Linked DNA regions of Granulicella sibirica. The protein of the gene in region 1 binds, or shares a complex with, the protein of each later gene. Links are inferred from orthologs where the notes say so. Each region holds a gene or a part of one and is shown in the gene's direction. Other genes may lie near its edges. The genes, in order: GRAN_RS15765, nuoI, nuoH and nuoD.

Evidence for each region.
Region 2: the proteins of GRAN_RS15765 (region 1) and nuoI are in contact, whole or in part, in a crystal structure (PDB 6I1P), measured with the Thermus thermophilus proteins. The link is inferred for Granulicella sibirica from one-to-one orthologs. Residues at the interface, in WP_096411117.1 of Thermus thermophilus: Ala56, Arg57, Asn58, Asp59, Arg62, Phe63, Ala110, Ser113, Ser114, Gly115, Gly116, Met117, Asn119, Gln125, Asn126, Asp134, Val135, Tyr136, Val137, Pro138, Gly139, Cys140, Arg143, Glu145, Ala146, Ile148, Tyr149, Ala150, Met152, Gln153; in WP_096411123.1 of Thermus thermophilus: Val22, Thr23, Val24, Pro25, Tyr26, Pro27, Val31, Ala32, Leu33, Phe37, Pro64, Ala65, Asn94, Met95, Leu96, Arg97, Cys98, Ile99, Phe100, Phe119, Glu120, Met121, Ala122, Asp123, Tyr124, Glu125, Tyr126, Asp128, Leu129, Lys144.
Region 3: the proteins of GRAN_RS15765 (region 1) and nuoH are in contact, whole or in part, in a crystal structure (PDB 6Y11), measured with the Thermus thermophilus proteins. The link is inferred for Granulicella sibirica from one-to-one orthologs. Residues at the interface, in WP_096411117.1 of Thermus thermophilus: Arg16, Glu17, Gly18, Leu24, Leu27, Val28, Trp30, Gly31, Arg32, Asn34, Ser35, Trp37, Thr54, Asp55, Ala56, Asp59, Ala61, Arg62, Phe63, Gly64, Glu66, Val67, Phe68, Arg69, Ala70, Ser71, Arg73, Gln74, Ala75, Asp76; in WP_096411122.1 of Thermus thermophilus: Arg36, Val44, Arg45, Met46, Gly47, Pro48, Asn49, Arg50, Val51, Leu57, Gln58, Ala61, Asp62, Ile64, Lys65, Ile67, Phe68, Lys69, Glu70, Ile72, Val74, Glu223, Ala224, Glu225, His233, Thr234, Glu235, Tyr236, Ser237, Trp241.
Region 4: the proteins of GRAN_RS15765 (region 1) and nuoD are in contact, whole or in part, in a cryo-EM structure (PDB 6KHJ), measured with the Thermosynechococcus vestitus proteins. The link is inferred for Granulicella sibirica from one-to-one orthologs. Residues at the interface, in WP_011056552.1 of Thermosynechococcus vestitus: Leu46, Met47, Tyr48, Thr50, Ala51, Cys52, Phe54, Ile55, Glu56, Ala58, Ala59, Ile61, Gly62, Ser63, Arg64, Phe65, Asn76, Pro78, Thr89, Thr91, Lys93, Met94, Ala97, Leu101, Met123, Phe124, Ser126, Asp127, Ser128, Tyr129; in WP_011057128.1 of Thermosynechococcus vestitus: Pro17, His18, His19, Pro20, Ser21, Met22, Val25, Arg27, Met29, Thr31, Ile38, Asp39, Cys40, Glu41, Pro42, Val43, Ile44, Gly45, Tyr46, Leu47, His48, Arg49, Gly50, Met51, Lys53, Ile54, Asn57, Arg58, Pro65, Tyr66.

What each region holds. Positions count from the first base shown.
Region 1 is NZ_RDSM01000002.1:1,170,644-1,176,694, reverse strand. The notes cover bases 1,473-4,447. They hold GRAN_RS15765 (NADH-quinone oxidoreductase subunit B), read left to right. Parts: upstream 1,473-2,638; coding sequence 2,639-3,256; downstream 3,257-4,447. Other genes in these bases: GRAN_RS15760 (OmpA family protein), read left to right, coding at 3,472-4,447; GRAN_RS15770 (type IV pilus twitching motility protein PilT), read left to right, coding at 1,473-2,331. Also shown: glnD ([protein-PII] uridylyltransferase), read left to right, coding at 1-1,122; more of GRAN_RS15770, read left to right, coding at 1,192-1,472; more of GRAN_RS15760, read left to right, coding at 4,448-5,088; GRAN_RS15755 (WD40/YVTN/BNR-like repeat-containing protein), read left to right, coding at 5,339-6,051. UniProt on the Escherichia coli protein: NDH-1 shuttles electrons from NADH, via FMN and iron-sulfur (Fe-S) centers, to quinones in the respiratory chain. The immediate electron acceptor for the enzyme in this species is ubiquinone.
Region 2 is NZ_RDSM01000002.1:65,723-71,550, forward strand. Bases 1,802-4,553 are described here. They hold nuoI (NADH-quinone oxidoreductase subunit NuoI), read left to right. Parts: upstream 1,802-2,800; coding sequence 2,801-3,307; downstream 3,308-4,553. Other genes in these bases: GRAN_RS11150 (DUF4188 domain-containing protein), read right to left, coding at 1,802-2,260; GRAN_RS11155 (molybdopterin-binding protein), read right to left, coding at 2,215-2,754; GRAN_RS11165 (HD domain-containing protein), read left to right, coding at 3,448-3,936; GRAN_RS11170 (hypothetical protein), read left to right, coding at 4,143-4,532; GRAN_RS26660 (hypothetical protein), read right to left, coding at 4,549-4,553. Outside these bases: GRAN_RS11140 (ferritin-like domain-containing protein), read right to left, coding at 1-402; hemC (hydroxymethylbilane synthase), read left to right, coding at 747-1,691; more of GRAN_RS11150, read right to left, coding at 1,700-1,801; more of GRAN_RS26660, read right to left, coding at 4,554-4,680; GRAN_RS11175 (DUF5872 domain-containing protein), read left to right, coding at 4,759-5,220; thrC (threonine synthase), read left to right, coding at 5,551-5,828. UniProt on the Escherichia coli protein: NDH-1 shuttles electrons from NADH, via FMN and iron-sulfur (Fe-S) centers, to quinones in the respiratory chain. The immediate electron acceptor for the enzyme in this species is believed to be ubiquinone.
Region 3 is NZ_RDSM01000002.1:895,817-899,920, reverse strand. What follows is about bases 1,295-4,104. They hold nuoH (NADH-quinone oxidoreductase subunit NuoH), read left to right. Parts: upstream 1,295-2,073; coding sequence 2,074-3,135; downstream 3,136-4,104. Other genes in these bases: nuoL (NADH-quinone oxidoreductase subunit L), read left to right, coding at 4,048-4,104; nuoK (NADH-quinone oxidoreductase subunit NuoK), read left to right, coding at 3,721-4,023; GRAN_RS14660 (NADH-quinone oxidoreductase subunit J family protein), read left to right, coding at 3,207-3,713; GRAN_RS14670 (molybdopterin-dependent oxidoreductase), read left to right, coding at 1,295-2,033. Also shown: more of GRAN_RS14670, read left to right, coding at 1-1,294. UniProt on the Escherichia coli protein: NDH-1 shuttles electrons from NADH, via FMN and iron-sulfur (Fe-S) centers, to quinones in the respiratory chain. The immediate electron acceptor for the enzyme in this species is believed to be ubiquinone.
Region 4 is NZ_RDSM01000002.1:900,855-906,929, reverse strand. Bases 1,438-4,436 are described here. They hold nuoD (NADH dehydrogenase (quinone) subunit D), read left to right. Parts: upstream 1,438-2,308; coding sequence 2,309-3,565; downstream 3,566-4,436. Other genes in these bases: GRAN_RS14695 (NADH-quinone oxidoreductase subunit NuoE family protein), read left to right, coding at 3,985-4,436; GRAN_RS26325 (hypothetical protein), read left to right, coding at 3,849-3,992; GRAN_RS26730 (hypothetical protein), read right to left, coding at 3,714-3,839; GRAN_RS14710 (NADH-quinone oxidoreductase subunit C), read left to right, coding at 1,812-2,309; GRAN_RS14715 (NADH-quinone oxidoreductase subunit A), read left to right, coding at 1,438-1,811. In the rest of the region: GRAN_RS14725 (glycoside hydrolase family 97 protein), read right to left, coding at 1-288; GRAN_RS14720 (prepilin peptidase), read left to right, coding at 240-1,307; more of GRAN_RS14715, read left to right, coding at 1,404-1,437; more of GRAN_RS14695, read left to right, coding at 4,437-4,494; NADH-quinone oxidoreductase subunit NuoF, read left to right, coding at 4,494-5,819; GRAN_RS14685 (hypothetical protein), read left to right, coding at 5,819-6,075.

The sequences.
Region 1 (6,051 bases):
GACACGGGCAAGGGCCGGAGCGCGGAGGTGCATGCAGTGGAGAGCGAGCGCATGGCAAGGAGCGTGCTTGCGCGGCTGGAGGTCGATGTTCATGAGACGGAGCTGGTGGCTGGGCTGATCCGGCATCACCTGGAGATGTCGGCTGCGCTGAGGCGGGATATCTTCGATGCGGAGACGGTAAGGGCATTTGCGGCGAAGGTGGGGACGCCGGAGGCTTTGCGTATGTTGACGCTGTTTACGTATGCGGACATCAACGCGGTGCATCCGGATGCATTGACTCCGTGGAAGGCGGAGAACCTCTGGCGCTTGTACATTGCCACGGCCAACTACCTTGACCGCAGTGTGGATGAGGACAGGGTAAGTACCGGCGGAGGAAACGAGCTTGTTCATCGCGTGGTGGCGTTTGCGCCTGGGCGGCGCGGTGAGGTCGAGGCTTACCTTGAGGGGTTCCCGGAGCGATATCTGAGGACGAGGACGCCGGAACAGATTCGGACGCAGTTCGAGATGTCGACGCGGTTCGGGTTGGATCCGGTGCAGTTGGACTTCCGGTATGCGGCTGAGGCCAGCGAGATTACGCTAGTGACGCGGGACCGGGAGTTGCTGTTCGCGACCATGGCGGGGGTGCTGGCGGCCTGGGGGATGAACATCGTGACGGCGGATGCGTTCTCGAACAAGCAGGGTGTGGTGGTCGACAGCTTTCGCTTTACGGATGGGTTCAAGACGCTCGAGATGAATGAGTCAGAGCGGGGAACGTTTGTGGCAAGCGTGCATGCGGTGCTGACGGGAGAGCAGTCGGTGGAGAAGCTGCTGGCGGCGAGGCGCAGGGGACGGCGCAAGGCTCCTAAGGTGGTAGTGAGTGCGCGGGTTGATTTCGATGCGAATGCGTCATCGCAGAGCACGCTGCTGCAGGTCGTCGCACAGGATACGCCGGGGTTGTTGCGGGCGTTGAGTCTCACCCTGGCTGGCCATGGATGCAATGTCGAGGTTGCGCTGGTGGATACCGAAGGAGAGATGGCAATTGACGTTTTCTACCTGACGAAGGATGGCGCGAAGCTCGATCGGGCGGAGCAGAAGAAGCTTGGGACGGACCTGCTGGCGGCGATGGAGGAGAATGCGCGCTAGGTAGGGCTTGCCTGCCGCACACGATCCGGCGGCAGGGGAGTCTTATGCTTGATACGAACTGGAGACTGCATGGCAGCCTATGAGAACGACCTGTCGGAGCTGGTCTATGAGCTGAACTCGTCAACCGCGGTTGCGAAGAGGGAACGGAGCTCCTCACTTGATGCGCTTCTGGCTGCCGCGGTGGAGCAACGAGCGACGGATATCATCCTGATCGCCGGGTCAGCGGTTACGTTTCGGATCAACGGATCGCTCACGGCTGGGATTGGAAGGCCGATGTCTTCGGACGATCTGCGCAAGGCGCTTCAGCCGCTGCTGACGAGCGATCAGTCGAAGGAGTTGGAGAGCAACCGATCGTTGGACTTCTGCTTCGCGCATGGATCGATCGGGAGGTTCCGCGCCAACCTTCACTATCAGCGGGGGACGCTTGCGGCGAGCATACGGTTGCTGCCCTCGCAGGTGCCTACGATTGAGTCGCTGCATCTGCCCCCGGTTCTGGCGCGGCTGATGGAGAGGCGGCAGGGGCTTGTGTTGCTGACCGGGCCGACGGGATCCGGGAAGACGTCGACGATGGCGGCGTTCGTCGACCTGATCAACTCGAAGCGGCGGGATCACATCATCACGATTGAAGATCCTGTCGAGTACCAGCATCCGAATCGGTACTCGATTGTGGAACAGATCGAGGTGGGCCATGATACGCCGAGCTTTGCCCATGCGGTGCGGGCTGTGCTGCGACAGAACCCGGATGTGATCCTGGTTGGAGAGATGCGCGACCAGGAGACCATGGCGGCTGCGCTGACGGCTGCCGAGACGGGGCACCTGGTGCTCTCGTCGCTGCATACGAACGATGCGGCGCAGACGATGTCCCGGCTGGTAGACAGCTTTCCTTCGAATCGGCAATCGCAGATCCGGCAGCAGCTTTCGCTGGCGCTGCTTGCGGTGGTGGCGCAGCAGCTTGTTTCGGCGATGGATCACGCGGGGGTGTATCCGGCGGTGGAGGTGATGGTCGCGACAATGGCGGTGAGGAACCTGATCCGGACCGGGCAGGACCACCTGTTGCGTTCGGAGATCTCGACGGGTAAACGGGAGGGCATGATGACGATGGATCAGTCGCTTGCCGATCTTGTACATGCCCGTAGAATCTCGAGGGATACGGCGATGGCGCATAGCTATCACGCCGAGGAACTGCGGTCCTACCTGGCCCGTGCGTAGGGCTTGGGGAAGGCGATGTCGACTCGCGATTGAGGCAAAGCCTGCCTGTGCGTCCATGCCAAGGTAATGACTTCGACGACAACAACGCACCCAGTGGAGCAAGTGGACGACCGGTGGAGCGTACGCGAGGGGAATGCGCCTCCGGTTCGTGCTGGATTGCCACTGCGTTTGTTCCTGGCTGGCGTTTCGACCGTTGATTCTGTCGCGTGCCAGACACGATAGCCAACTCCTTGAACTAACGGTGCATCCATCGCAATATCCGGCGTCTTTACAAAATGTGTTTCCGGTGCGACCGTATACTGACTTTATGAGCTCCGACCCAAACCAGACGACAAGCAATGGGCGCCCGACCGCGACGCCCCAGAGAGACGACCGTTATTTTTTCGGATCGCTCGACAGCTCCGGCAAGAACAATGAGAAGCTGCGCGAGGTGAGTTGGGGGTATGAGCAGCCGGAGGGGATCGTACTGGCGTCGATGGATGCGGCGATCAACTGGGTACGCAAGAACTCGATCTGGCCGATGACCTTTGGCCTGGCCTGCTGCGCCATCGAGATGATGTCCATGGGCGGATCGCGGTACGACATTGCCCGTTTTGGCGCCGAGGTGTTTCGACCCTCTCCACGGCAGAGTGACCTGATGATTATCGCCGGGCGGGTGTCGCAGAAGATGGCGCCGGTGATTCGCAGGCTTTATGAGCAGATGCCAGAGCCCAAGTGGGTGATCTCAATGGGTGCTTGCGCTACATCGGGCGGCGTCTTCAATAACTATGCGTTGCTGCAGGGTGTCAACCAAATCATTCCGGTGGACATCTATGTTCCGGGATGCCCTCCACGGCCAGAGCAGCTTTTATACGCGATTACTCTTTTGCAGGAGAAGATTCAGCAGGAGCGCGGAACGATGCGTAAGACGTTGAACCTGTCTTAGGGCAGACAGGGTTTGGTTACTTCACAGGTTCGGCGGCGATTCTCTCAGAGATTGTTCAGGATTGCTGTTAGATTTCTCTCAAATCGGCACCGCAGTGATTTTGTTCTCGACACGTTCGGCAACTGCGGTAAACTTCGTTAGTCCAGATAAAAGTAACCCGGATTCACCTATATCCGAAGTTTCACCAAGCTTGAATTTTCCGCGGAGGAAGTCGAATGGTTTATCGCCCGTTTCGCAGTCTTGGCCGGTTCGCACTGGCTGCATGTGCAGTCAGTCTTGGGGTCGCAAGCCTGGGTGCACAGACTGCACCCAGCACCACAGCCCCCCTTGGGCCCAACCCGTCGCGCATTGACGTTTTCACGGGCTATTCCTATTTTGGCGCCCACGGGCAGGATAAGCCTGTCGGCATCCAGTACTCGTCGATCGACGAGGGAGCCATTGGGAGCGGCGCGTACTACTTCAGCAAGTACGTCGGCGGCGAGATCAATTTTGTGGCACACCCGGACGGTAACAACGATGGCCTGTACTCCGCTTCGGCCGGTCCGATCTTCCGCGCTCCGATGCAGAACTTCACGCTCTTCGCTCACGGCCTGGCCGGCGGTGCGAAGCTGGTTGGTCCGAACAGCAGCACCGCGACTCCGAATTATCACAACCCCTACACCTGGGGCCCGACCCTCACGGTCGGTGGTGGCATGGACTACGATCTTCCGTTCTTCAACAACCGCTTCTCGCTTCGCTTGTTCGAGGCTGACTACCGCTATGTTCACGTCGACTTCGGTCCCGCGAGCTTCGGCGTCACCGGCGGTCGCGCGAACCTGAGCGGTGTGGATCTCAGCACGGGTATCGTGACGCACTTCGGCCACATCATTCCTCCTCCTCCTGTTACCTACGCCTGCGTCGTTGCTCCGACGACGATCTTCCCGGGTGACCCTGTCACGGCGACTGGAACAGCGTCGAACCTGGATCCGAAGAAGACCGCAACCTACACCTGGACTTCAGATGGCGGCACGATCACCGGCACTTCGAACGTTGCCAATATCGACACCAAGACTCTCTCTGCTGGAACGTTCACTGTGAAGGGTCATGTCACGGAAGGCAACAAGCCTGGCCAGATGGCAGACTGCTCTGCGCAGTTCACGGTCAAGGCCTTCGAGCCGCCGACCATCGGCTGCTCGGCTAACCCGTCCACGGTGAACCCGGGCGATTCGTCCACGATCACCGCAAGCGGCGTCAGCCCGCAGAACCGTCCTCTGACCTACAGCTACAGCTCGACGGCTGGTTCGGTAAGTGGAAGCACCTCGACGGCGACCCTGTCGACGACCGGTGTGGCTCCTGGCACGATCACTGTAACCTGCAACGTTGTTGACGATAAGGGCCAGACTGCCTCGCAGATGACCACCGTCACCGTCGCTGCTCCTCCTGCGCCTCCGGCTCCGAAGACGACCAGCCTCTGCTCGGTCAGCTTCGATCGCGATGCAAAGCGTCCTACCCGCGTCGACAACGAAGCGAAGGCCTGCCTCGATGACGTCGCACTCAACCTGCAGCGCACGCCGGATGCGAAGCTCGCTCTCGTGGGCAACGCAGCCAGCACCGAGAAGATGGCTCCGAAGAAGGCTGCTGAGCGCGCTGTCAACACGAAGGCTTACCTGGTGAAGGAGAAGGGCGTCGATGGAAGCCGCATCTCGGTCTACACCGGAACGCAGGATGCCAAGTCGGTTGCCACCACGTTGATCCCGACGGGCGCCACGATGGATTCGACCGGAACCACCGCGGTTGACGAGTCGGCGGTAACCGCACCGGAACCAAAGAAGAAGAAGCACCACAAGAAGTAGTACGCACCCTGTAACGGTACAGAGGCTGACTGGGATGTTTCCAGTCAGCCTTTGTGCTGACTGCCACACGCAATACGAAACGGCTTCATCGCCAAGCCAGTGAAACCCTGAACACTCTGCGTTACCAAGTAGTGACGTGTGAGTAACGATGATGAGTCCTGGTGTCAGACTGGAAACAATGTCAACTTTTTCTCTGCGTCGCTCCGTTAGCCTTTCCTGCCTTCTTTCTCTCCTTTTCACGATTCCGGCGATGGCTGTGAATTGGCTTCCTTATGGTCCGGATGGAGGCGATGCGCGTGCATTTGCGATGGATCCGAGCAACCATGCTCATCTCTATCTCGGTGCAGTGAATGGCTGGGTGTATGAGTCGTTCGACTCGGGTAAGAGATGGAGGCGGCTGGCTCGGGTAGGGATGCGTGATGATCTCGTTCTCGACAACATCGTTGTGGATGCCTCGAATCCGAAGCATGTGATGGTGGGCGCGTGGGTGCTTGGACAGGATGGCGGGGGACTGTTTCAGAGCCAGGATGGTGGAGCTCATTGGGCCGAGCAGGAGCAGATGAAAGGGCAGTCGATTCGTTCGCTGACAGCTGCGCCTTCGAACCCGAAGCTGGTGATCGCTGGGACGTTGAAAGGCGTTTTTCGGACGAAGGATTCCGGGCAGCACTGGGACCTGATCAGCCCTCCGGAGAACAGGGAGATCCACGAGGTGGAGTCGGTCGCGATCGATCCGGTGAACCCGGACGTGATCTATATCGGGACGTGGCATCTGCCCTGGAGGTCACTCGACGGTGGGGCGAATTGGACGAACATGAAGCAGGGGATTATCGAGGACTCGGATGTATTCTCGATCATCGTCGATCCAAAGACGCCGAAGACGATGTTTGCCAGCGCTTGCTCGGGAATCTACAAGAGCGATAACGGTGGAGAGATGTTCCACAAGGTTCAGGGAATTCCTTCGAC
Region 2 (5,828 bases), 1.1 Mb from region 1 along the record:
CGTTCCGCTGTTGCCCGAAATTGCCGCTCGGATAAAACGAACGTGGTTCAGCTCCGCCTGTGCGATCTCGTTGGCGTACGCTGCTTGTGCCGCGGTGAAGCCTGGAACAGCAGTTCCGCCAACAACGGTGCCGGAGCCGCCATCGGCGGAGGAGATACCGCTTCCGGTCGCTGCGCGGAGATAGAACTCGGCTTCCAGGTACTCGAGGTTCAGGGCGAAGTTCAGGACGTCGTTATCCGGCAGGTCGAGCGCCGGCGGCGTGGTTGGAGTTGTCGGCGATACGGCGGTACCAGAATCGCTATTGCAGCCAGTAACGATGGCCGCTGCGCCGAGAGCACCGGCGCCAGCAAGAAAGCTGCGTCGCGATGGCCCGGAGTGGAGAAGTTGCTCGATCTTGTTCACTTGAATCGACCTCCGAAATGAAACGGTTAAACGATCTACGAACGAGAAAGAAATCTACGAACGAGAAAGAAATCTGCGAACGAGAAAGAAAGAGCTACGTGCCTTGTCGAAGCCTGGGTAAGGCTTAACTTCTATTACGGCCTGACCGTACTTCTGGATTTGTGAAAATGCGAATCGTTTGTCAGCTTTCGTAGAAGACGAGGAAGAGACGGTTCCTGCGGGGCAACACCACGTAGGATGCGCGAAAAAGGGAAAGTGTAACCAACGTGAATCGAACCGGGCGCTCACTCGTCTTATGTGCGACTTAGCGCCGGATGCCGTCCCTGCCGTATCCTGCTTAAGACATGAAGCCCACACCTATTCGCATCGGCTCCCGAGGATCTCAGCTCGCCCTCTGGCAAGCCAACCACATTTCGTATGCCCTACGCGACGCAGGCTATCAGACCGAGATCGAGATCATCCGCACCACCGGCGACCGCATGCAGCAGCCCGGCTTTGTCCCACCCCCGGGGCTCGACGGCAAAGGCATCTTCATCAAGGAGATCGAAGAAGCGCTCGAAGATGGACGCATCGACCTCGCCGTTCACTCCCTCAAGGATCTGCCCACCCAACTCGAACCTCAGTTCGAAATAGCCGCTATCCCCAAGCGCGCGGACCCACGCGATGTCCTTGTCTGCGAGCAGTTCTGGGCGCTCCACACCCTGCCCGATAACGCCACCGTCGGCACCACGAGCCCACGCCGCCGCGCCCAGCTTCTCGCTCTCCGGCCCGACCTCAATTTCGTAGACGTTCGCGGCAACATCGACACCCGTTTGAAAAAGTTCGCTGACGGCAAGTGCGACGCTCTTGTCCTCGCAGCCGCCGGACTGGACCGCCTCAATCGCGCCGAGTGGGTTCACCAGCGCTTCGATCCCACCGAGGTCTGTCCTGCTCCCGGCCAGGGAGCCCTCGCACTCGAAACACGCTCCGGCTCAACCGAACGCGACCAGTACATCCGTCAGTCGATCTCCTTCTTCAACCATCCACACACTCGCTTCTCTGTCGAAGCCGAACGGTCTGTCCTCGACGTCCTCGGCGGAGGCTGCCAGCTCCCCGTAGGCGTTCTCTGCCAGCCAACCAGCGAAGGCTACAAGATGTACTCCCAGGTCGTCGCCCCCGACGGCGACACCATGATCCAGCTCGAAGCCGAATCCACCCACTCCGCCGACCCCATCGAGTTCGGCCAGCGCGTCGCGGCCCACCTGAAAGAACGTGGAGCCCTCGACCTGCTGGCGGCAACTGCCAACTAGGTTAGGCCCTAGCTATCCTCATCGGATGGGAGACCCATCCGGTCCTTCGCTCCCTGCCGTCGCCCGGTGGCCGCCACCTGTTTGCCGGCCTTCGCCAGACCCCAGAGCGGCATATTCGCATAAACACACTCGTATCGATTCGCCGCAACTTCGTACGTCTCGTGCCAGATCCCGACACTGCCGTCCGAACCGACGCTCCGATTAAACGCCGCCCACGCCGGTAGATGGTGCGCGTTCCGATCCTGTGCATAAGTATGAAGCTGTTCGAAGCTCCGCCAGTACTGCACCATGGCCACGCCACGCCACGTAAACATCGGCTCGGCATACAGGAATCCCATCTCGGGATGGGCGACCAGCTCTCGAATCATCGGTCCCATGGCCCTCGCGACCGGCATCCACTTTCCGAAAGCAAAGAAGCGGTTGATCCGAAAGCCGATGAGAAAAATGACAAAAGGCCCCTCTATCCGAGCTGACGCGCGTCCCGCGAATATCTTTGCCACGTTGTTCCCCAGTCCCGGTAGAGCTACTCCGCCTTCACCAGCGTCAGTGCCGTCAAATTCCTCACCCACCGCTGTGGCTTGCTGTCCTCCGAGCTGACCAGCTTGAAAGCCCCATCGTCGCCCAGCGCTTGCCCGCCCAGCTTCGTCGCCACGAGGACCTGCCCGGCATGCGCCGCCCCGTCGATCTCGATCCCCGAGTACAGCACCCAGTACTTGTCCGTCCCCGCCGCCTTCACATAGCTCCGCAGCAGCGCCTTCCCCAACGAGCCGTCCCCGGCCCCAGCCTTCGCGAGCACCTCCGTCAGCAAAACCCCGGAGTACGTCTCGTCCATGCTGTTGTGCGCGTTATGGACGGTCACCGTCTTCTGCGTCATCGCCTCCAGGTCCGCCGTGGTGAAGGTAACCGTCTTTCCCTCGACCGACACCATCAGTGCCGCGGAAGGCACAGCCTTGGCGTGGGCATGCTCCGCCATCGGAGCCCCGGCCTGCGCTCCGCCGCACACGGGAAACGCACCCAGACTGAAAACAAGAGCCACAAACGGGAGCGCCACGGCACGCGACATGTTCATGCCTTCAGCCTAACCCACACGTCGTCGTATACTCAAAACCATGTCCATGATCCGCGACGCTGCCGCCATCGCCAAGGGAATGTCCATCACCTTCAAGGAGATGTTCCAGCCCACCGAAGTTGAAAACTACCCCGACGGCAAAGGCCCCATGCGCGGCGCCATCTTTCAGGAGCGTTTTCGCGGCAAGCACCAGCTCCAGCGCGACGAAGATGGCCTCGAAAAATGCGTCGCCTGCTTCCTCTGCGCCGCGGCCTGTCCTTCGAACTGCATCTACATCGAAGCCGCCGAGAACACCGAAGAGGTCCGCATCTCTTCCGCCGAGCGCTACGCCAAGGTCTACAACATCGACTACAACCGCTGCATCTTCTGCGGTTACTGTGTCGAGGCCTGCCCCACCGACGCCATCACCCACGGCCATGGCTTCGAGCTCGCCTCGCTCAACGCGACCACCCTGGTCATGCGCAAGGAAGACCTTCTCGTCGGCATCCGCCCCGCGCTTCCGCTCGAGGGCCGCAACGAGCAGGATCTCGCGAACGTGCTCAGCTAAGACTCTTTAGCCAAAGTGAACGCACCCTCCCAGCCTTGGCGGGAAGCCCTTGAGCTCTACGTCCGGGAGAACGCGAAGCCGGCGAAAAGTACGGCCACCAGCCCCGCCTCTATGCACTCACCCAGGTCATCGGGACAGAACTGACCTACGACGATGACGTCGTCTACGCCGCGGCCTGGCTGCATGATATGGGCGTCTTCGTCGGCCACCGCCCGGAGGAGCAGGAAGCCCTCGAACGTTGGGACAGCGTCGCCTACGCGGTTGATCTCGCCCCCAGGGTCCTGATCTCCAACGGCTTTCCCTCCGCGAAGCTTGAAGCCGTCGTCGAGTGCATTCGGCACCACCAGCCCTCGACCGAGCCAAAGTCCCTCGAGAGCACCATCCTCCGCGACGCCGACATCCTCGAGCAGCTCGGAGCCATCGGCATCCTTCGCACCGTAGCCAAGGTCGGCCGCGACACCCGTTTCGTCACCTTTTCGGACGCCGTCGCCTCACTCCAGAAGGCGCTCGACCATCTGCCCCCTCTTCTTCGCCTTGCCTCCGCACGCCGCCTGGCCGAGGAGCGCATTCGCATCCTCCGCGAGTTCCTGCAGGCCGCAGCCACCGAGGGAAGCGGGCGTCTGCACTAGACAACGCCATCTTCCGTTCAAGACTTGTTATGTCGCATATGTAACATTGGATTCCGACAAAAAACAAAATACAAGTTCTGCAAACCCTTTTGTAAACTCTACGGGTACCCTCCGTTTTATTCCGATTCGCGGACGGTCGGGGTCTGTTTCGGCCTCAAACCGCCGCAGGCTGGTGTGCGAAAAATGTTGTCGCAGGAGCAAGGTCTTTGGTACCGGTAACCGGCAGCTCACAACCCGAACAGAAGCAGAGAATCCTCCACATCTGCCGGCGCGAGATGCTCCGGCCTCTTCGCGACCAGATCCTCCGCATCTCCGGCTTCGAGGTCGACTCCACCCTCAGCGCCACGGACGGTCTGTCAATCTTCATGACCAAGCCCTTCGACCTCGTCCTCATCGACGTTGAGGGAGAGGACGGCATCCCTGAAGCTGAGCACCTCTGTTCCGAGGTCAAGACCGCCAGGCACGAGCAACTCGTCGCCTTCGTTTGCAACTGGCGCGTCGCCATCCTCACCGACTGCCCCGACGAGATCCTCCGCACAGAGTTCGACCCCGCCTCGTTCGTCGAAGGCGTCCGCGACATCGTCGTCCGCCACTAGACATCAGCGCCTTTCCTCAGCCCAGCTGGTTGGGTGCCCCATCTTCGCCGATGGTCTCATCGTCGGCTAAGGTGGCAGCGTAAGCGGCCAGGTCGCGGTCCTTGCCCTGGATCGCTATTCCTGTTGCCTTCGCTTCTTTGGTTGTCATTCCCGAACGGAATCTGCGTCTCCTGTTGCCGTTCCTCCTTCCATTCCCTTCGCATCTCACTCGAACGAGGTGCAGGCGATGACCGCAAAGAAGGCCGCAGCAAAGAAAACCGCAGCAAAGAAACCTCCCGCAAAGAAGACCGCCGCCAACTACACCGACCCAGCCCTCCGCGAGAAGATCAAGCAGAAGCTCATGAAGGGCGATAAGGGCGGCAAACCCAATCAATGGAGCGCCCGCAAGGCTCAGCTCGTAGCCTCCGAGTACAAGGCCGAGGGCGGCGAGTACAAGCACGAACGCAGCGAGTCTCAGCAGCACCTCAAGGACTGGGGTGACGAGAAGTGGCACACCACCGACGGAAAGCCGGCCATCCAGGAGAAATCCACCAGCCGTTACCTCCCGGACAAAGCCTGGGACAAGCTCACTCCCGCCGAACAGAAGGCCACCGACGCAAAAAAGAAACGAGCGTCGAAGACCGGCAAGCAATTCGTCCCAAATACAGAAAAAGCGAAAAAAGCCCGTAAATCGGCCACAAAGAAATAGCATCGAAAACGATCGGGCGGAAACCGCACATATGGGTGCGATACCGCCTGTGGGTGAGCTTGCACCCGCGCCCGCATTGGTGCTACAAACGATCTATTCCAGTCTGCTTCGGCAGATTTGAATTTCATGCAGAGTGGTTGAGGGACGAGCCCTGAGACGCCACGACAACCGGACAGCTACTTGGTACCGGTGTCAACTCTCTCCTGGAAACGGGGAACATGAGATTCGGAGCACGCAGTTCCGCATTCAGGACTGCATCCGTTTTCTCCCCTCCCTGAAAACAAGAGAGCGCGTCGAGAGAACGGACCCTCCCCCGCTCAGGGAGATCAAATGGAGTATTCCTGTACCGCGTACGAGTTGAAGTGCAATGAGTGCGGCAAACGCTACGGCAACCGCCCTCTCTCCGGATGCCCCGACTGCCTCGCGCCCCTCGAAATCGCCTATGACCTCGACTCCGCTCGCGGCGAATTCACCCGCGAAGCGATTGAAGCCGGACCAGCAAATATCTGGCGCTACAAGCGTCTTCTACCCATCCCCGACGGCTTCCAGCCCGACCTGCCCGTAGGCTTCACCCCGCTCGTCCGCGCGAAGCGCCTCGGCAAGCGCAT
Region 3 (4,104 bases), 280 kb from region 1 along the record:
GCTTCTACGCCGAGCCCAAGAACCACCGCGAAGAGCAGAAGTGGTCCCCGGTCGTCTACTTCGACCGCCCCCGGTGCATCCTCTGCTATCGCTGCGTCCGCATGTGCGGCGAAGGCATGGACGTCTTCGCGCTCGGCATCCAGAACCGCGGTTCCTCCTCTGTCATCGCCCCCAACATCCCCGCCCTCCAGTCCCCCGACGACCTCGCCCACGTCGACTGCGAGCAGTGCGGCATGTGCATCGATGCCTGCCCCGTCGGCGCCCTCACCTCCGGAACCTACCGCTACAAGACCCGTCCGTGGGAGATGAACCACACCCCCACCGTCTGCACCCACTGCGGCGACGGATGCAAGACCACCCTCGGCGTCCGCTCCACCACCGACGGCTCCGAGATCGTTCGTGGCGACAATCGCGACAAGTCCGGCCTCAACAACGACTTCCTCTGCAACAAGGGCCGCTACGCCTTCGACTTCGCCAACTCCACCGACCGCATCACCACCCCGCTCGTCCGTCAGCCCGACGGCACCCTCAAGCCTGTCTCCTGGGAAGTCGCCCTCGACCACGCCGGGAAGAAGCTTCGCGAACTCCGCGACACGCGCGGCGGCAAGTCCATTGGCGTCGTCGGCTCCAACCGCATCACCAACGAGGAGGCCTACCTCCTCCAGAAGTTTGCCCGTTCGGTCCTCCAGACCAACAACATTGATCACCACCGCACCGCTGACTACACCTCGCTCGCCCAGGCGCTCTCCGGTCACACCGGCCGCACCGCCTCGCAACACGACGTCGCCAACGCCCCGGCGGTCATGATCATCGGCGGCGACCCCACCAACGAGAATCCCCTCACGGCGTGGAACCTCCGCTCGAGCGTTCGCATCAACGCCGCCCGCCTCCACATCGCGAACCACCAGCAGATCAAGCTCACCCGCCAGGCAAAGACCTACCTCCAGCTTCCCGACTTCGGCTACGGCACCTTCGTCAGCTACATGGCCGGCGACGAGGCTGCCCTAGACGGTGTCGAGAACGCCGACGCCTTCCGTGCCTTCCGCACCGCCGTTCGCGCCGAAGAGTCTCTCATCGTCCTCCTCGGCAACGATCTTCGTGGAGCAGACCTCAAGAAGCTCCTCGCCTTCGGTCTCACCCTGCCGAACCGCAAGTTCGCCCTCCTCTCCGACTACGTCAATTCCCGCGGCGCGGCCGACATGGGCCTCCTGCCCGATATGCTCCCCGGCTATACCCCCGCCTCCGGCGCATCCACCTTCGGCGAGACGACGATCCCCAGCACCCCCGGCCTCGACATGCTCGAAATCTTCGACGCCGCCGCCAAGGGCGATCTCTCCGCTCTCTACGTTGTCGGCGCCAACCCCGTCGCCCGCTACGACATCGACCCCGCCACCCTCAAGAACACCTTCGTCGTCGTGCAGGAGATGTTCCTCACCGAGACAGCGAAGATCGCCGACGTCATCCTTCCCGCCGCCAACCTCTACGAGAAGGCCGGCTCCGTCACCAATAGCTACGGCGATCTCCAGCGCGTCTCGAAGGCTGGCGACCGCGCCGGCGTCCGCACTGACTTCGAGATGATCGTGCGCCTCGCCGACAAAATCGGTGCAAAGGTCAGCGACCTCGTTCCCTTCGGCAAGGGCACGCGAGCCGACATGGGCCAGACCCGTGGAGCCCAGTCCGGTGAGGCCGACCGTCACGCCGTCTGGCTCACCGCCAACAACCTCGAGCCGCGTCTCAGCCCCTTCGACGCGAACGCCATCCTCGACGAGATCCAGCGCCTCGTCCCCGGCTACGACAAGATGCTTCGCCTCCAGCTTCTCTCCGGCAACGACCAGCACCTGTCCCCCGCCGCTCCCGCGCCGCTCGTCCAGATCGACAACCGCCGCGACCTCGTCCTCCCGGCCAAGGACAAGCTCTTCACCTCCGGAACCCTCGGCCGCTACTCGCCCATGCTCGACGACCTGCAACTCAACGACGCACGCCTCGCCGCCCAGAAACTCGTTCACATCGAAGGCCAGACCGCTGCCGACTAAGGCATAACCTTTTGCATTTTTTGAACCAGAGAGAGACCAGTTGAGCCACCTGAGCCCCTTCGTTACGTTCCTCCTCATCAGCATCGTCAAGCTGCTCGTCGTCTTCGTCATCACCCTGACGGCGGTCGCCTACACGGTGCTGCTCGAGCGCAAGGTCATCGGCCGCATGCAGAACCGCTGGGGACCCTCACGCACCGGCCCCTTCGGCCTTCTGCAGCCGCTCGCCGATGGCATCAAGCTCTTCCTCAAGGAAGACATGATGCCCCTCGCCGTCGATCGTCCTCTCTTCCTCGTTGCTCCCATGATCGCCCTCACCTGTGCGATGGTCTCGATCGCCGTTGTTCCCTTCGGAGCCGTCACCCGCGTACAGGGTGTAGATCTCTTCCAGGTCTCCGACCTCAACATCGGCCTTCTCGTCATCCTCGGCATCACCTCCATCGGCGTCTACGGCATCGCCCTCTCGGGCTGGTCCTCGAATAACAAGTTCGCGCTCCTCGGTTCCCTGCGCGCAACATCGCAGATGATCAGCTACGAACTCGCCCTGGGCCTCTCGCTCGTTGGTGTCGTCCTCCGCGCCGGTTCGCTCCGCCTCCGCGACATCGTCGACTCCCAGGCCGCTCACGGCGCGCTCTCGTGGAATATTCTCGGCGGCTTCCAGATCGTTGCCTTCTTCATCTACATCATGAGCGCCTACGCCGAAGCCAACCGCTCCCCCTTCGATCTTCCCGAAGCCGAATCCGAACTCGTCGCCGGATACCACACCGAGTACAGCTCCATGAAGTTCGCCATGTTCTTCATGGCTGAGTACGCCAACATGATCACCATCAGTTGCGTCGCCACGCTCCTGTTCTTCGGCGGCGCTTCCAGCCCCTTCGGCCATCTCTTCGACGGCTTTCTGAACTTGCCCATTCTGAACGCGATCTTCCCCGTCCTCTGGTTCGTCTTCAAGATCTTCTCGTTCTTGTTCCTCTTTATCTGGGTCCGTTCCACCCTCCCACGCTTCCGGTACGACCAGCTCATGGGCTTCGGCTGGAAGTTCCTGATGCCTGTCGCCATGGCCAACATCATCGTCACTTCGCTTGTAATGGCTCTTCACCCCTGACCCTAAAGTCAGCGACCCATTTACAATCAACCCGATACCGATCAGACACAGGGAAGGACCAGGCAGCACCCATGCAACTCGCACTCTTCCTCATCTTCGGCCTGCTTGCGGTAGCCGCCGCGCTGAACCTGCTGTTGCAGCGTCATCCCATCAACAGCGCCCTGTCGCTGGTCGTCGTCATGATGTCGCTTGCCGTCCTCTACTGGTCACTCGGCGCCGAGTTCCTCGCCGCCGCCCAGGTCATCGTCTACTCCGGAGCCATCATGGTCCTGTTCGTCTTCGTCATCATGCTGCTCAATGCGGGTGAAGAAGAGAACACCATCGGCACCAGGGCCTCGACCATCGTCGGCTTCCCCGGAGCCGCAGCCATCTTCTGCCTCCTGAGCTTCGTCTTCCTCTCCGAGAGCAAAGCCCTTGGCAACGCTCAGATCGGCGGCTATCTCTCGAACGCCGTCTCCAACATCTCCGAGATCTCGACCGTCCTCTTCACTCGCCTTCTCCTCCCCTTCGAGGTCACCAGCATCCTCATCCTCGTCGCCATCCTCGGAGCCGTCGTGCTCGCCCGGAAGGAGCAGTAGCCCACACATGGTCCCTATCTCGTGGTACCTCATCCTTGCGGCCATTCTCTTTTCGATCGGCGTCGGCGCCTTCCTCATCAAGCGCAACGTCGTCACCATCTTCATGTCGATCGAGCTCATGCTCAACGCCGTCAACCTGACCTTCGTCGCCTTCGCCCATATGTGGCATCAGGTCCAGGGACAGATCTTCGTCTTCTTCGTCATGGTCGTCGCCGCGGCCGAAGCCGCCGTCGGCCTCGCCATCATCATCTCCATCTTCCGTACGCGGCAGACGCTCAACGTTGACCAGATCAACCTGATGAAAAACTAGGAAGAATTAGGCGCACCCGACTCCATGAATCCGAACTCGCTCTGGCTCATCCCGCTCAGCCCATTCCTCGGCTTCCTCATC
Region 4 (6,075 bases), 270 kb from region 1 along the record:
GTCGACATGCACCATACTCCCAAGCGCCGCTCCACCGTCCAGTTCGAGCCCAAGCGCCGAATCGTCAAGCACCGGCTTGCCGTGGAAGCGAACCGAGTAGACGAGGCTCCCGTCCTGGCTCGTCGAGTCCTTCAGCGGCCGTACATCGAAGCGCATAGTCAACTGACCGTCTGGCGACTTCAGTTCGAGCGGAGACGCTTGCGACCGTGCGAACGGTGACGCCGAAACAACGAGGAGGAATGCGACAGTACCTGGGACTGAAGGCAACAGGAAAGAACGGTTCAGCATGGATGCGGCTCTCCGATGGGTCAGACGGCTCGAACGACAGAGAGAAGCATACAGGCTCGATATCGGCAGAAGCGATCCTCGCACCGGCGCTTCGCACGCATCCACCCGCCTATACTTGCTTTGTGTCCCCTTTGCACATGTTGAAGGCCATCGGCTTCATCGCAGGCCTGCTATTCGGCAGCTTCCTGAACGTCTGCATCGCCCGATTGCCGCGAGGCGAGAGCGTCATCAGCCCGCGTTCGCACTGTCCGCACTGCCACACCCCGATCCGCTGGTACGACAACATTCCCATCCTGAGCTGGATGCTCCTGCGCGCACGCTGCCGCACCTGCCATGCCGCCATCTCGCCTGTCTATCCCGTGGTGGAACTCGCCGTGGGCGTCTGGTTCGCGATTGCCGCTTCGTATATCGGCCGGGCGGAGACCATGGAGGTCCTGATCGCGGATATCTCCTTCGCCGTCGTTGGCTTCCTGCTGATCGGGCTTATCGTGATGGACTGGCAGACGCATCTCCTGCCGGACGCCTTCACGCTCACCGGCATCGCCATCGCGCTCTTCCTCGTCTGCTCCCAGGCTATCTTTCTTGGCCCAACGGAGGACCAGGTCCTTCTGCGACACAAGGCTCCGATTACCGCCGCGATGTCGGTGGAAAAGGGGAATGTCTTCCTTACTGGTCCGGAAGCCCTTATCGGCGGACGCATCGTCGCAACCCTCGCGGCCGCCGGTCTCCTGCTTCTCGTTCGCGGAGCCTACAAGGCCCTGCGCGGACGCGAGGGCATGGGGCTGGGCGACGTCAAGCTCCTGGCCATGATCGCGGCGTTCCTGGGCTTCTGGCCGGCCATTCTTGCCCTGTTTCTGGGGGTACTGACGGCTTCCTTCTTCGCCGCATTCCTCCTGTTCCGAGGCCGTGCAACCTCCGCCACGCGCCTGCCGTTCGGCTCCTTCCTTGCCGCGGGAGGCCTGGCCGCGTCCCTCTTCGGGACGAACATCATCAGCGCTTACATCTCTCTGCTTCGATAGGATGAACGCTCGGTCAATGTTCCGGCACTCCGCAACACCCACAATCCATTGGCTGCTTGACACTTGCCAACCACAGTCCTAGAGTCGAAGATGGCCATGGCGAGTTACCCCTACATCTGGAATTACCTCACCCTCGTGCTTCAGATCATCGTCGCTATCGGCATGGCCGTCGGCATGGTCGCTGCATCGTTCTTCATCGGCAAGCACAAAAACTCACGGACCAAACTCGGACCATATGAGTGCGGAATGGACCCCATCGGCGACGCCCGCGGACGTTTTTCGGTGCGCTTCTACATGGTCGCCATGCTCTTCATCCTGTTCGACGTCGAAGCCGTGTTTATGTTGCCATGGGCGGTCATCTTTCGCCGCCTCCCCGCCATCACGGGTCAGGCGATGTTCGGATTCTGGGAGATGTTCCTCTACATCGCCTTCGTCGCCGTCGGCCTCTTCTACGTATGGAAGAAGGGTGTCCTCAACTGGTCCGACGATAAGGGGGATCTCTAGATGGAAGCCGCACCCGATCCCAACAGGGCTCTAGGAACCGAGGCCGTCTTCGCCGCCTTCCCCGAAAACGCCGCCGTCGTCGCCCTTAAGTCCATCGCGACCGACGCCAAGTTCGAACGCAATGAGTTCACCGTCACGGTTGCCCGCGAGAACATCGTGGCCGCCGCCAAAGCTGTCCAGGCCGCTGGCTATAACTTCTTCGAAGATTGCACCGCTGTCGACTGGTACCCCTCCGAACCGCGCTTCCAGGTCAGCTACCACATCGTGTCGCACTCGCTGAAGCAGCGCATCCGGCTCGCGGTACGGCTCAACGGCGACTCGCCCAGCCTCGACTCCATCACGGATGTCTGGCCCTCCTCCAACTTCTACGAACGCGAAGTGTTCGACCTCTTCGGCATCCACTTCAACGGACACCCGAACCTCAAGCGCATCATGATGCCGGATGACTGGCAGGGACATCCCCTGCGCAAGGACTATCCGGTGGAGGGCTACCGCTAATGGCACCTCTTGCCGCTCCCGACATGATCGACCCGGGCGTAGAAGACGTCGTCGCAGACGCCAAACGCCACCAGGGCCGCCCCGGACCCGCCAGCCAGAACATGGTCATCAACATGGGCCCGCAGCACCCCTCGACGCACGGCGTTCTGCGCCTCGTGCTCGAGATCGATGGCGAGTCTGTCGTCAGCCTGGCTCCCGACATCGGCTATCTGCATACAGGGATCGAAAAGACCTGCGAGGCCAAGTTCTACCAGCAGGTTGTTCCGCTCACTGATCGCATCGACTATCTCTGTCCGATGACGAATAACCTCGCCTACTGCCTCGCGGTTGAAAAGCTCCTCGCCCTCGAAATCCCAGAGCGTGCTCAGTACCTGCGCGTGATGCTCAACGAGCTCACCCGCATCCAGTCGCACCTCGTCTGGCTCGGCACGCACGCCATGGATATCGGCGCGCTCACCGTCTTTCTGTACTGTTGGCGCGAGCGCGAAGACATCATGCGCATCTACGAGAACATCTCGGGCCAGCGCATGATGACCAGCTACTTCCGCATCGGTGGCCTGTCTCTCGAACCGCCCCTCAACTTTTACGATCAGGTCCGCGACTTCCTCAAGATCATGCCGGACCGCATCGACCAGTACGAGAACCTGCTCACCGGCAACCCGATCTGGACCGGGCGCCTCCAGGGCGTCGGCTATCTCTCCCCTGAAGACGCAATCGCCCTCGGCGTCACCGGTCCCCCGCTCCGCGCCTCGGGAGTGGACTGGGATCTTCGTCGCGACATGCCCTACTCGGGCTACGAAAAATTCAAGTTCGACGTGCCGGTCTCGAAGGTGGGCGACGTCTGGGCCCGCTACGTCGTTCGCATCCAGGAGATGCGCGAGTCGCTCAAGATCATCCAGCAGGCGCTCGACGGCATGCCCACAGGACGCATCGTCGCCGACGCCCCAAAGATCATCCTGCCCGACCGCGAGCAGATGAAGACCCAGATGGAATCCCTCATCCATCACTTCAAGATTGTGACGGAAGGCTTTGCTGTTCCAGCCGGAGAGGTCTACCAGGCCGTCGAATCCCCACGCGGCGAGATGGGCTACTACGTCGTCTCGGACGGCACCGCCAAACCGTATCGTGTTCACATGCGCAACCCGTCTTATGCAACGCTTCAGGCTCTTGAAACGATGTGCAAGGGCCGCCTGCTTGCCGACGTCGTTGCCGTCATCGGGTCGATCGACATTGTTCTCGGCGAAATTGACAGATAAAGGGATCGGCCGGCAAAGATTTCGTTTGGTTTCTCGTTTACGTTTTGCTTAAGGGCATGGCTTTGGCCGTGCCACAACCCAGGCAAGAGAGTGGGGCTTCCGCCCTGAGGTAGCGCTGGATAGCAGATTACACACCGAACTCTGGACCTCATGGGCCTCCCTGCTTCGCTCCTACGCAGCCGCCCACGGTCTCAACACCACGCACCACGCTGTAGTCGAAGTCGGCCCGGAAGAGATCACCCTCCGCGTCGGCAGCCACTGGCTCTTGTTTCACCACAGCACCATGCAATACGACGACGGACGCAAACAAGCCTTCGCCCTCACCGAACACGGAACAGTCATCACCGCGGCGGGGCAGGACAAGCATGAAGAAGAGATGGACATCGCCGCCGAGCGGCTGGCACGGGAGATGATGCACAGTGAGTGAAGTCGCCAACACAATATTCACGCCGGAGACGGCCGCCCGCTTCGACCACCTCGTCACCATCTATCCCCTGCGCCGCTCCGCGCTCGTCCCCATGCTGCTCTACGCGCAGGATGAGGTCGGCTACATCTCCGACGCCGTCGTCACCGAGATCGCCCAGCGCATCGGCATCTTCGAGCTCGACGTCCGCAACGTCCTCAGCTACTACTCCATGCTCCGCACCAAGCCTGCCGGCAAGTACAACGTGCAGGTCTGCACCAACATCTCCTGCATGCTGCGCGGTGGCTACGAGCTTCTCGACCACTGTAAGAAGCACCTCGGCATCGGTCACAAGGAAGTCACCGCCGACGGCATGTTCTCGCTCGAAGAAGTCGAATGCATCGGAGCCTGCTGCTGGGCTCCCGCCGTCCAGGTCAACTACGACTTCCACGACGACCTAACACCCGCCAAGATGGACACCGTCTTCGAGATGTACCGTTCCGGCCAGGGAAAGGACGTGAAGTAATGCCAGCCCTCGTCTCGCATCCCGACGAAGTCAGAGTCCTCTCCAAACGCTTCGGTCAGGGCGCCACTGACATCGACAAGTACATCGAACTCGACGGCTACAAGGCCGTCCAGCTCGGCATAGCCAACGGCCCCCAGTGGATCATCGACACGATGAAAGCCTCCGGCCTCCGCGGTCGCGGCGGGGCCGGCTTCCCCACCGGCCTCAAGTGGTCGTTCGTCCCCAAGAATGACAAGGCCAAGTACGTCCTCGTCAACGGCGACGAATCCGAGCCCGGAACCTGCAAGGATCACGTCATCTTCCTGCACGATCCGCACTCCGTCATCGAAGGCACCATGATCGCCGGCCTCGCCATCGGCGCGAAGATGGGCTTCATCTACCTCCGCGGCGAGTACCGCTACCTCCTCAAGATCATGGAGAAGGCCGTCGCCGACGCGTACGCGAAGGGATATCTCGGCAAGAACATCTTCGGCTCCGGCATCGACTTCGACGTCATCACCCAGACCGGCGCAGGCGCCTATGAGGTCGGCGAAGAGTCCGCCCTGATGGAGTCGCTCGAAGGCAAGCGCGGCGTCCCTCGCATCAAGCCTCCCTTCCCCGCTGTCGTCGGCCTCTACGGCGGCCCCACGGTGATCAACAACGCCGAGACCATCGCGTCAGCCCCACCGATCCTCCTTATGGGCGGCGAAGCTTATGCCAAGCTCGGCTCCGAGCGCAATGGCGGCACACGCCTCTTTGGCATCAGCGGTCACGTCGAGCGCCCGGGCGTCTACGAACTCCCGATGGGGTACAACCTCAAGAAAGCGATCTACGACGTAGCCGGCGGCATCAAGAACGGCAAGAAGCTCAAGGCAGTCGTCCCCGGCGGCTCCTCCTGCCCGGTCCTGCTGCCCGAAGAGATCGACGTAGGCCTCGACTTCGACCAGATGGGCAAGGCCGGCACCATGCTCGGCTCAGGTGGCATCGTCGTCCTTGACGAGTCCGTCTCCATCGTCGAGTTTGCCCTGCGCACCATCAACTTCTACCAGCACGAGTCCTGCGGATGGTGCATCCCCTGCCGCGAAGGCACGGACTGGATCAAGAAGACCCTCACCCGCGTCCACGCCGGTGGAGGCAACAAGAAGGACGTCGACAACGTTCAGTACCTCGCCGAAAACATGCTTGGCCGCACCTTTTGCCCGTTGGGCGACGCCGCCGCCATGCCCACCATCGCCTTCGTCAAGAAGTTCCGCAAGGAGTTCGAGGAGTACATCGAAGGCAAACGCGTCGAACACCCGCTCATCGCCATCAAGCCCCTCGGCGAACTGGTCGGAGCCGCACACTGATGATCACTCCGGGGATGCAGGCGATTTATTTGAAATTGAAGTCCGTCGCACCGGTTGCGGTGAGCCCGGGTGAGGCGAAGGACTACCTGCCATTCAAAGCAGGGCGGCTCAATATAGCAGGAGTGTACTCAGACGGAACTAGCTTCTCAACTGATGACGAGAGGCTTCTGGATCACTTGAGATCTGTCGGCATCACTTTTTCGAAAGTTCCCAGCGACAAGCCAAGAGATAAGTTCAGGTACAAATTTGCCGAACT